Regions from separate parts of the Pseudomonas sp. PDNC002 genome, predicted to be linked through region 2. Evidence: predicted binding sites of a transcription regulator. Region 2 holds the regulator's gene; each other region holds the start of a gene.
What was found. The regulator sigma-54, encoded in region 2, starts transcription at its own class of promoters, with help from an activator protein. The targets are predictions, from matches to a motif close to ANTGGCATNNANNTTGCTNT.
Positions count from the first base shown of each region.

Region 1: the regulator sigma-54 is predicted to act here: its motif matches at 1,330-1,349, upstream of glnA (glutamate--ammonia ligase).
Region 3: the regulator sigma-54 is predicted to act here: its motif matches at 1,867-1,886, upstream of JVX91_RS15420 (circularly permuted type 2 ATP-grasp protein).

Region 1 is NZ_CP070356.1:617,869-621,143, forward strand. Features, by position in the region: gene thiI (tRNA uracil 4-sulfurtransferase ThiI) at 1-1,115, opposite strand, end outside; gene glnA (glutamate--ammonia ligase) at 1,447-2,856, shown strand; gene JVX91_RS02855 (mechanosensitive ion channel domain-containing protein) at 3,060-3,275, opposite strand, start outside.
Region 2 is NZ_CP070356.1:2,334,213-2,337,487, reverse strand. Features, by position in the region: gene lptB (LPS export ABC transporter ATP-binding protein) at 1-146, shown strand, start outside; gene JVX91_RS10825 (RNA polymerase factor sigma-54) at 401-1,903, shown strand; gene raiA (ribosome-associated translation inhibitor RaiA) at 1,982-2,290, shown strand; gene ptsN (PTS IIA-like nitrogen regulatory protein PtsN) at 2,299-2,766, shown strand; gene rapZ (RNase adapter RapZ) at 2,769-3,275, shown strand, end outside.
Region 3 is NZ_CP070356.1:3,335,105-3,338,379, forward strand. Features, by position in the region: gene JVX91_RS15410 (ABC transporter ATP-binding protein) at 1-128, opposite strand, end outside; gene ydcS (putative ABC transporter substrate-binding protein YdcS) at 404-1,561, opposite strand; gene JVX91_RS15420 (circularly permuted type 2 ATP-grasp protein) at 1,928-3,275, shown strand, end outside.

The sequences.
Region 1 (3,275 bases), 1.7 Mb from region 2:
GCCATGTCGAACTTGGTTTCTTCGTAATCGACGCGGTGCGGCTTGGCCTGGGTGGTCGGGTTCACCGAGATCACGCCGCAGTACTCGGGCATGTGCTTGGCGAACTCGGCGGTGCCGATCTTGGTCGCGGTGTCGATGATGTCCTGCTTGTGGCTGACGATCAGCGGGCGCAGGACCAGGGTGTCGGTCACCCGGTCGATCACCGAGAGGTTCGGCAGGGTCTGGCTGGACACCTGGGAAATCGCCTCGCCGGTCACCAGCGCGTCGATCTCCAGGCGCTCGGCCACGCGGCTGGCGGCGCGCAACATCATGCGCTTCAAGGTCACGCCCATGTAGCTGTCGTCGACCTTGGTGAGAATCTCGCCGACCACTTCCTCGAAGGGCACGCTGACGAACAGCACGCGCTGGGAGCTGCCGTACTTCTTCCACAGGTAGTGCGCGACTTCCATCACGCCCAGTTCGTGGGCGCGGCCGCCGAGGTTGAAGAACACGAAGTGGCTGATCATGCCGCGGCGCATCATCTGGTAGGCCGCCACGGTGGAGTCGAAGCCACCGGACATCAGCACCAGCACCTGCTCCAGCGCACCCAGTGGGTAACCGCCGAGGCCGTCGTGCTGGGCGTGGATCACGTAGAGGCGGTCGTGGCGGATTTCCACGCGCACTTCCACTTCCGGGTTTTTCAGCGAGACACCCGCCGCGCCGCAATGCTGGCGCAGGCCGCCACCGACGTAGCGCTCCACATCAATGGAAGTGAACGGATGCTTGCCGGCACGCTTGCAGCGCATGGAGAAGATCTTGCCCGGCAGCTTGTCGCCGAAGTGCTGTTTGCACTTCTCGAGGATGTCGTCGAAGTCGCCCAGCGGATACTCGTGCACTTCCAGGAAGTGGCCGATGCCCGGCGTGCAGGTCAGGCGCTCGATCATCTCGCGCAGGGCCTTGGGGTCGGTGACCTTGGTCTCGACCTCGAGGTTGTCCCATTCGCCTTCCACCAGCAGCTCGGGATCGAGGTCACGGAGCACCGTGCGAATGTTCTTCGCCAGCTGCCGGATGAAGCGCTTGCGCACTGGCCGGCTCTTGATGGTGATTTCCTGGAAGACCTTGACGATGAGTTTCATGCGGACCGGGCGATTGCCATGGGACAGAAAAAAAGGGGCGGAATTATATCCGAAATTGCTCAAGACTTGAGCAGATTTCCGACACTTTCTTTTTCGTGCACCAAAATGGACTGACGCACCACGACGAAGCACCGAAACGGTGCACTAATATCGTGCAATTCCTCGTTACGCCTTCGGCGGGCCCTGAAATCAGGGCCTCTGCCCGATTACGGGCACTGGCACGCAACTTGCTCTCTTGTGAGGCAGGTTGCCCTGGCGGAGTATTCCGGCCGGCATCACCCGATACTGGGGCACAGAAAGCTCCCAGCTCTAATCCCTCCTGGAGGACAGCATGTCGTACAAGTCGCAACAACTGATCAAAGATCATGACGTGAAGTGGGTTGACCTGCGCTTCACCGATACCAAAGGCAAGCAGCAGCACGTCACCATGCCCGCCCGCGACGCGCTGGACGACGAGTTCTTCGAAGCCGGCAAGATGTTCGATGGTTCCTCCATCGAAGGCTGGAAGGGCATCGAAGCCTCCGACATGATCCTGCTCCCGGACGACAGCACCGCCGTGCTCGACCCGTTCACCGAAGAGCCGACCCTGATCATCGTTTGCGACATCATCGAGCCGAGCACCATGCAAGGCTACGAGCGCGACCCGCGCAACATCGCCAAGCGCGCCGAGGAATACCTGAAGTCCACCGGTATCGGTGACACCGTATTCGTTGGCCCGGAGCCGGAGTTCTTCATCTTCGACGAAGTGAAGTTCAAGTCCGACATCTCCGGCTCGATGTTCAAGATCTTCTCCGAGCAGGCTTCCTGGAACACCGACGCTGACATCGAGACCGGCAACAAAGGTCACCGTCCGGGCGTCAAAGGCGGCTACTTCCCGGTACCGCCGGTCGACCACGACCACGAAATCCGTACCGCCATGTGCAACGCCATGGAAGAAATGGGCCTGGTCATCGAAGTTCACCACCACGAAGTGGCGACTGCCGGCCAGAACGAAATCGGCGTGAAGTTCAACACCCTGGTTGCCAAGGCTGACGAAGTTCAGACCCTGAAGTACTGCATCCACAACGTCGCCGACGCCTACGGCAAGACCGTGACCTTCATGCCGAAACCGCTGTACGGCGACAACGGCTCGGGCATGCACGTGCACATGTCCATCTCCAAGGATGGCAAGAACACCTTCGCTGGCGAAGGCTATGCCGGCCTGTCCGATACCGCCCTGTACTTCATCGGCGGCATCATCAAGCACGGCAAGGCCCTGAACGGCTTCACCAACCCGGCCACCAACTCCTACAAGCGTCTGGTTCCGGGCTTCGAAGCCCCGGTCATGCTGGCCTACTCGGCCCGTAACCGTTCCGCCTCGATCCGTATCCCGTACGTTTCCAGCCCGAAAGCCCGCCGCATCGAAGCGCGCTTCCCGGACCCGGCTGCCAACCCCTACCTGTGCTTCGCCGCACTGCTGATGGCTGGCCTGGACGGCATCCAGAACAAGATTCACCCCGGCGATGCTGCTGACAAGAACCTGTACGACCTGCCGCCGGAAGAGGCGAAGGAAATCCCGCAGGTTTGCGGCAGCCTGAAAGAGGCGCTGGAAGAACTCGACAAGGGCCGTGCGTTCCTGACCAAGGGCGGCGTGTTCACCGACGAGTTCATCGATGCCTACATCGAGCTGAAGTCGGAAGAAGAAATCAAGGTGCGCACCTTCGTGCACCCGCTGGAATACGACCTGTACTACAGCGTCTGATCCACGAATACCTATAAATAGCTTCAGTATTAAGGCCTCCTTCGGGAGGCCTTTTTTATGGGCTCAGCAACAACGGTAGTGCCGCTCCTGCAGGTGGGTGCGGGCGTCACTGCTGGAGCGAACCTGCTCGCGAACGGATGTTCCATCGACTCCGGTGGCAGACGGTTCGCGAGCAAGCTCGTCCCCACAACGTGAGGCCGGGATCAGATCCCGCCGTCTGCCGGTACGCCTTGCTCCTCGTCATCTTCACGACGCGACTTGCGCATGCGCGAGAGCTGCACGTTGAGACGTGGCATGGACAACTCCAGGCCGGCCTTGTCGAGCTTCTGGCGCAGACGCAGGTTGAAGGCGCGCTGCACTTCCCATTGGCGAATCGGCGCGGTCTTGAAGCGGAAACGCAGGATCGCCTGGCCAGCGTC
Region 2 (3,275 bases):
ACCACAACGTCCGCGAAACCCTGGATATCTGCGAGACGGCGTACATCGTCAACGACGGTCAGCTGATCGCCGAAGGCAGCGCCGAAAGCATCCTCGCCAACGACCTGGTGAAGGAAGTCTACCTGGGCCACGAGTTCCGCCTCTAAGGCCCCACACCGCGCCCTGCCTGGGCGCGGCAGCCAATCCCTCCCCTCGCCCGTGGCGCGGCTCGCCTGCCGCTCCACGACGCATTCGGCTGCCCGGCATCCCCTGGCGCAACCGGGTTGTAACGAAAGGTCGACAGCCTCTAGGCAAAGCGTCCAAACTCAGGCATATAATTTGCTTCCTCGCGGCGCCCCGGCGTCCGTAGTCGTGGATATGGCGCGCTTTGCGCCAGCGAACAAGGTGCCTAGTTCCAGCCATGAAACCATCGCTAGTCCTCAAGATGGGCCAGCAGCTGACGATGACCCCGCAGCTGCAACAGGCCATCCGACTGCTCCAGCTCTCCACGCTGGACCTCCAACAGGAAATCCAGGAAGCCCTGGAGTCCAACCCGATGCTGGAGCGCCAGGAAGAGGGCGAGGACTACGACAACAGCGACCCCATGGCCGACGGCGCCGAGTCCGCCGTCAACGGCACCAGCAGCAACTCCCAGGACAACTTCCAGGAAAGCACCACGCCCAACGCCGACAGCCTCGACGAGGACCAGTGGGCCGAGCGCATCCCCAACGAGCTTCCCGTCGATACCGCCTGGGAAGACATCTACCAGACCAGCGCCAGCAGCCTGCCCAGCAACGACGACGACGAGTGGGACTTCACCTCCCGCACCTCCGCCGGCGAGAGCCTGCAGAGCCACCTGCTGTGGCAACTGAACCTGGCACCGATGTCCGACACCGACCGCCTGATCGCCCTGAGCATCATCGACGGCATCAACGACGACGGTTACCTCGAAGAATCCCTCGACGACATCCTCGTCTCCATCGACCCCGAACTGGGCGTGGAAATGGACGAAGTGGAAGTCGTCCTGCGCCGGGTCCAACAGCTCGAACCCGCCGGTGTCGGCGCACGCAACCTGCGCGAATGCCTGCTGCTGCAGCTTCGCCAGATGCCCGCCAAGACCTACCTGCTGACCGAGGCCCTGAAGCTGGTTTCCGACCACCTCGACCTGCTCGGCAGCCGTGACTACAGCCAGCTGATGCGCCGCATGAAGCTCAAGGAAGACGAGCTGCGCGAGACCATCGAACTGATCCAGTCGCTGCACCCACGCCCCGGTTCGCAGATCGAGTCCGGCGAAGCCGAGTACGTGGTGCCGGATGTCATCGTCCGCAAGCACAACGAACGCTGGCTGGTGGAGCTGAACCAGGAAGCGGTGCCACGCCTGCGCGTGAACTCGCAGTATGCCGGCCTCGTGCGCCGCGCCGACTCCAGCGCCGACAACACCTTCATGCGCAACCAGCTGCAGGAAGCGCGCTGGTTCATCAAGAGCCTGCAGAGCCGCAACGAGACGCTGATGAAGGTGGCGACGCAGATCGTCGAGCACCAGCGCGGCTTCCTCGAGTACGGCGAGGAGGCGATGAAGCCGCTGGTCCTGCACGACATCGCCGAAGCCGTCGGCATGCATGAATCGACCATCTCGCGCGTCACCACGCAGAAGTTCATGCACACGCCGCGCGGCATCTTCGAGCTGAAATATTTCTTCTCCAGCCACGTCAGCACCTCCGAGGGCGGCGAGTGCTCGTCCACCGCGATCCGCGCCATCATCAAGAAACTGGTCGCGGCTGAAAGTCCGAAAAAGCCATTGAGTGACAGCAAGATCGCTGGTTTACTGGAGGCACAGGGCATTCAAGTGGCACGTCGCACCGTAGCCAAATACCGGGAGTCCCTAGGAATCTCTCCCTCCAGCGAGCGTAAACGGCTGGTGTGACGTTGATCCACGCCAAGGTGTTCCGGCGGCAGGCCAAATAACCTGCCACTTACACACGGGCAATAAGGAGAAAGCGGTATGCAAGTCAACATCAGTGGACATCAACTGGATGTGACCGACGCCCTGCGCGACTATGTCGGCGAGAAACTAGGCCGACTGGAGCGCCACTTCGACAAGATCACCAATGTTCAGGTCATCATGGAGGTCGAGAAGCTGAAGCAGAAAATCGAAGCCACCCTGCACATCGCCGGAGGCGAAGTGGTGGCCTGTGCCGAGCATGAAGACATGTACGCGGCTATCGACCTTCTTACCGACAAACTCGACCGCCAGCTGATCAAGCACAAGGAAAAATACCTCGAACGCCAGCAAGGTGTGGGCGTTCGTTAACCCCCTCTATGATCCGACTTGAGCAAATCCTGACCCCCGGCCGTTCCCTCGTGAACGTGCCGGGCGGCAGCAAGAAACGTGTCCTCGAACAAATCGCCAACCTGGTGGCTCGCGAGCTGCCGGGTTTCGATTCCCAAGACATCTTCGACAGCCTGGTGGCCCGGGAACGCCTGGGCTCCACCGGTTTCGGCAATGGCATCGCCATTCCGCACTGCCGCCTCCCCGGCTGCCAGTCGCCCATCAGCGCCATCCTGCACCTTGACCACCCGGTAGACTTCGACGCCCTCGACGGCGCTCCGGTGGACCTGGTGTTCGTGCTGCTGGTGCCGGAAGCCGCTACCGAGGAGCACCTGGAACTGCTCCGGCAGATCGCTTCCATGCTCGACCGTTCCGACGTCCGCGACCGCCTGCGCCACGCCGCCAACGGCGAGGACCTGTACCGGATCGTCGTGGACTTCCAGAACAACGGGCACTGATCATGCGCCTGATCATCATCAGTGGAAGGTCCGGCTCGGGCAAGAGCACCGCGCTCAATGTGCTCGAGGACAACGGCTTCTACTGTATCGATAACCTGCCGGCAAGCCTCCTTCCGGATCTGGCCCAGCGCGCGCTGCTACACACCGAACTGCTGCACCCGCAGGTTGCGGTCTCCATTGATGCACGCAACTTGCCCAGCCAACTGCAACGCTTCCCGGAACTGTTGCAGGAAGCGCGCGACAAGCACATTCAGTGCGACGTCCTGTATCTCGATGCGGACGATGAAACCCTTCTCAAGCGTTTCTCCGAGACGCGCCGCCGCCACCCGCTGACCAACGACACCCGCTCGCTGGCCGAAGCCATTGGCGACGAAACGAGCCTGTTGGCGCCCATCGCCGACCTGGCCGACCTCAAGCTCAACACCACGAACCTGAACCTGTATCAGCTGCGCGACGTACTCAAGCTGCGCCTGCTGAACAAGCCCGAACTGGGCACCGCGTTCCTGGTC
Region 3 (3,275 bases), 1.0 Mb from region 2:
TTGCCCGAGCCGGACGGGCCGAGCATGGAGAAGAACTCGCCGTCGCGGATCTCGATGGACACGCGGTCGACGGCGCGCACCTCGCCATAGTGACGGCTCACGTCGGTGAACTGGACGGCTGTGGTCATGCTGCGGGCTACCTGCGTGGCGGGGGCTGCATCAGAAAAGGTAGCGCATGGGGGCGGGGGTGCTTGCCGACTTGCCGGCGAGGTGGGGCATTTGTACCAGCGACAGTTTTATGGACAGGTCCTGCGCCAACGCATCCCCTCACCCCAGCCCTCTCCCTTGGGGAGAGGGAGCCGTTCGTGCCGGCTGATGGCAAGGTTTCATCCTGCACCGAACGGTCCCCTCTCCCGCGTGCGGGAGAGGGTTAGGGTGAGGGGCTTTTGATCCAGCAGGGGCATCACCTCCCACCCATGATCGCAATGTAGTCCTGCGTCCAGCGGCTATACGGCACGCACTGTCCCTGAGCGCACTTGGCCTGCGGCGTCTTCCAGAAGGCAATACGGTCGAACTGGTCGTAGCCGTTGGTGGCGCAACCCTGGGCACCCAGCAATTGGCTGCCGGTGCAACCGTCGGGCGAGGCGGGCACCGAGCCGAACCAGGCGGCGACGTCACCCTGCACCTTGGGCTCCAGCGACCAGTTCAGCCACTTGTAGGCGCACACCGGGTGCTTGGCGTCGACGTGCATCATGGTGGTGTCGGCCCAGCCGGTGACGCCTTCGCCGGGGATGGTCGAGGCGATCGGCTGCTTCTCGCCCTGCAGCGCGTTCACCTGGTAGGGCCAGGAACCGGAGGCGGCGACGCCTTCGTTCTTGAAGTCGCTCATCTGCACCGTCGCGTCGTGCCAGTAGCGGTGGATCAGCTTCTGCTGTTCGCGCAGCAGCTTGAGGGCGGCGGCGTACTGTTCTTCGTTGAGCTCGTACGGGTCCTGGATGCCCAGCGCGGGCTGGGTGGCCTTCAGGTAGAGCGCCGCGTCGGCGATGTAGATCGGCCCGTCGTAGGCCTGCACACGGCCCTTGTTGCTCTTGCCGTCGGGCAGCTTCTGCTCGGTGAACACCACGCTCCAGCTATCCGGTGCCTTGGGGAAGACCTTGGTGTTGTACATCAATACGTTCGGCCCCCACTGGTACGGCGTGCCGTAGTGCTTGCCGTCCACCGTGTGCCAGGGCGCGTCCTGCAGGCGCTTGTCGACGTTTTTCCAGTTGGGCACCAGGGCGATGTTGATCGGCTGCACGCGCTTGCCGTAGACCAGCCGTAGCGATGCGTCGCCGGAGGCGGTGACCAGGTCGTAGCCGCCCTTGGCCATCAGGCTGACCATCTCGTCGGAAGTGGCGGCGGTCTTCACGTTGACCTTGCAGCCGCTGTCCTTCTCGAACTGGCTGACCCAGTCGTAGTTCTTGTCGCTTTCGCCGCGTTCGACGTAGCCGGGCCAGGCAATGATGTCGAGGGCGCCCTCTGGCTGGCCGAGTTGCTTGAGCGCCTCGGCGGCCTGCAACGAGCCACTTGAAAGCAGGCTGACGCCGGCAAAGGCCAGCGCCGCGACTTTCGCTGAAAACATTTGCACTGATGACATGGACGGACTCCTGTTGTTCTTCGTTGTGGGAGCCACTGCGGAACCAGCGCGCAGAAAAATGGCACCTCCGTTGACCGCTGCATGTCCATAGCGAATGGGCACGCTCTTGCAGCGTAGTTCCGGCCCCAGGGGCTGACAAGAAAGCCCCCGGCGCCCCGCAAAGCCCCGTCATCTGGCGCTCGCGGCCCCAAACGGGGCGGGCCGGGGCCAACGGCCGACAAAAGCGCACCGAGCTGGTGCGAGGCGTACCGGCAGCCTTTGCAAGTCATTGAACCAACAGGAAATCGACCTCTGGCACGGGCCTTGCGATGGCCTTCCCAGCCGAGGACGAGCGGCAACAAGGAGTAGAAGATGGCTCGGGTGTTCTATGACGAAATGCATGACGCCGCTGGCGCCTGCCGACCGCACTACACAGAATTTTCCCGCTGGCTGGCGGACATGCCCGGCGAGCAGCTGCAACAGCGCCGTCGCGAGGCCGACCTGCTGTTCTACCGCGCAGGCATCACCTTCACTCTCTATGGCGACGACCAGGGCACCGAGCGCCTGATCCCCTTCGACACCATCCCGCGCAGCATCCCCGCCAGCGAGTGGCGGACCATCGAGGCCGGCTGCATCCAGCGCGTACAGGCGCTCAACCTGTTTCTCGCCGACCTCTACCACGACCAGCGCATCCTCAAGGAAGGCCTTATCCCGCCCGAGCAGGTCCTGGCCAACGACCAGTACCAACTGGCGATGCAGGGCCTGGACGTGCCCGGCAATGTCTACGCGCATATCGCCGGCATCGACCTGGTGCGCGACGGCAACGGCGCCTACTACGTGCTCGAGGATAACCTGCGCACCCCCAGCGGCGTCTCCTACATGCTGGAAAACCGCAAGATGATGATGCGGCTGTTCCCCGAGCTGTTCTCCGCCCAGCGCATCGCGCCCATCGACCACTACCCGAACCTGCTGCTGGACACCCTGCGCAACTCCAGCCCGCTGGATAACCCCAGCGTGGTGGTGCTGACGCCGGGTCGCTTCAACAGCGCCTACTTCGAGCACGCCTTCCTGGCCCGCGAGATGGGCGTGGAACTGGTGGAGGGCGCCGACCTGTTCGTCCGCGACGAGCGCGTCTACATGCGTACCACCGCTGGGCCGCAGCAGGTGGACGTGATCTACCGGCGCATCGACGACGACTTCCTCGATCCGCTGGCCTTCAACCCTGACTCCATGCTCGGCGTGCCCGGCCTGCTGGCCGCCTACCGTGCCGGCAACGTGGTGCTGGCTAATGCCATCGGCACCGGTGTGGCCGACGACAAGTCGGTCTACCCCTACGTGCCGGAGATGATCCGCTTCTACCTCGACCAGGAGCCGATCCTGCACAACGTGCCGACCTGGCAGTGCCGCCGTCCGCAGGACCTGTCCCACGTGCTGGCGCACCTCCCTGAACTCGTGGTGAAGGAAGCCCAGGGCTCCGGCGGCTACGGCATGCTGGTCGGCCCTGCGGCTACCACGGCGGAAATCGAAGCCTTCCGCGCGCGGCTGATGGCTCGCCCCGAGGCCTACATCGCGCAGCCGACGCTGAGCCTGTCGACCTGCCCGACCTTTGTCGAGAACGGCATCGCCCCGCGCCACATCGACCTGCGGCCTTTCGTGCTGTCCGCGCCAGACAACGTGCGCCTGGTCCCCGGCGGGCTGACCCGCGTGGCGTTGCGCGAAG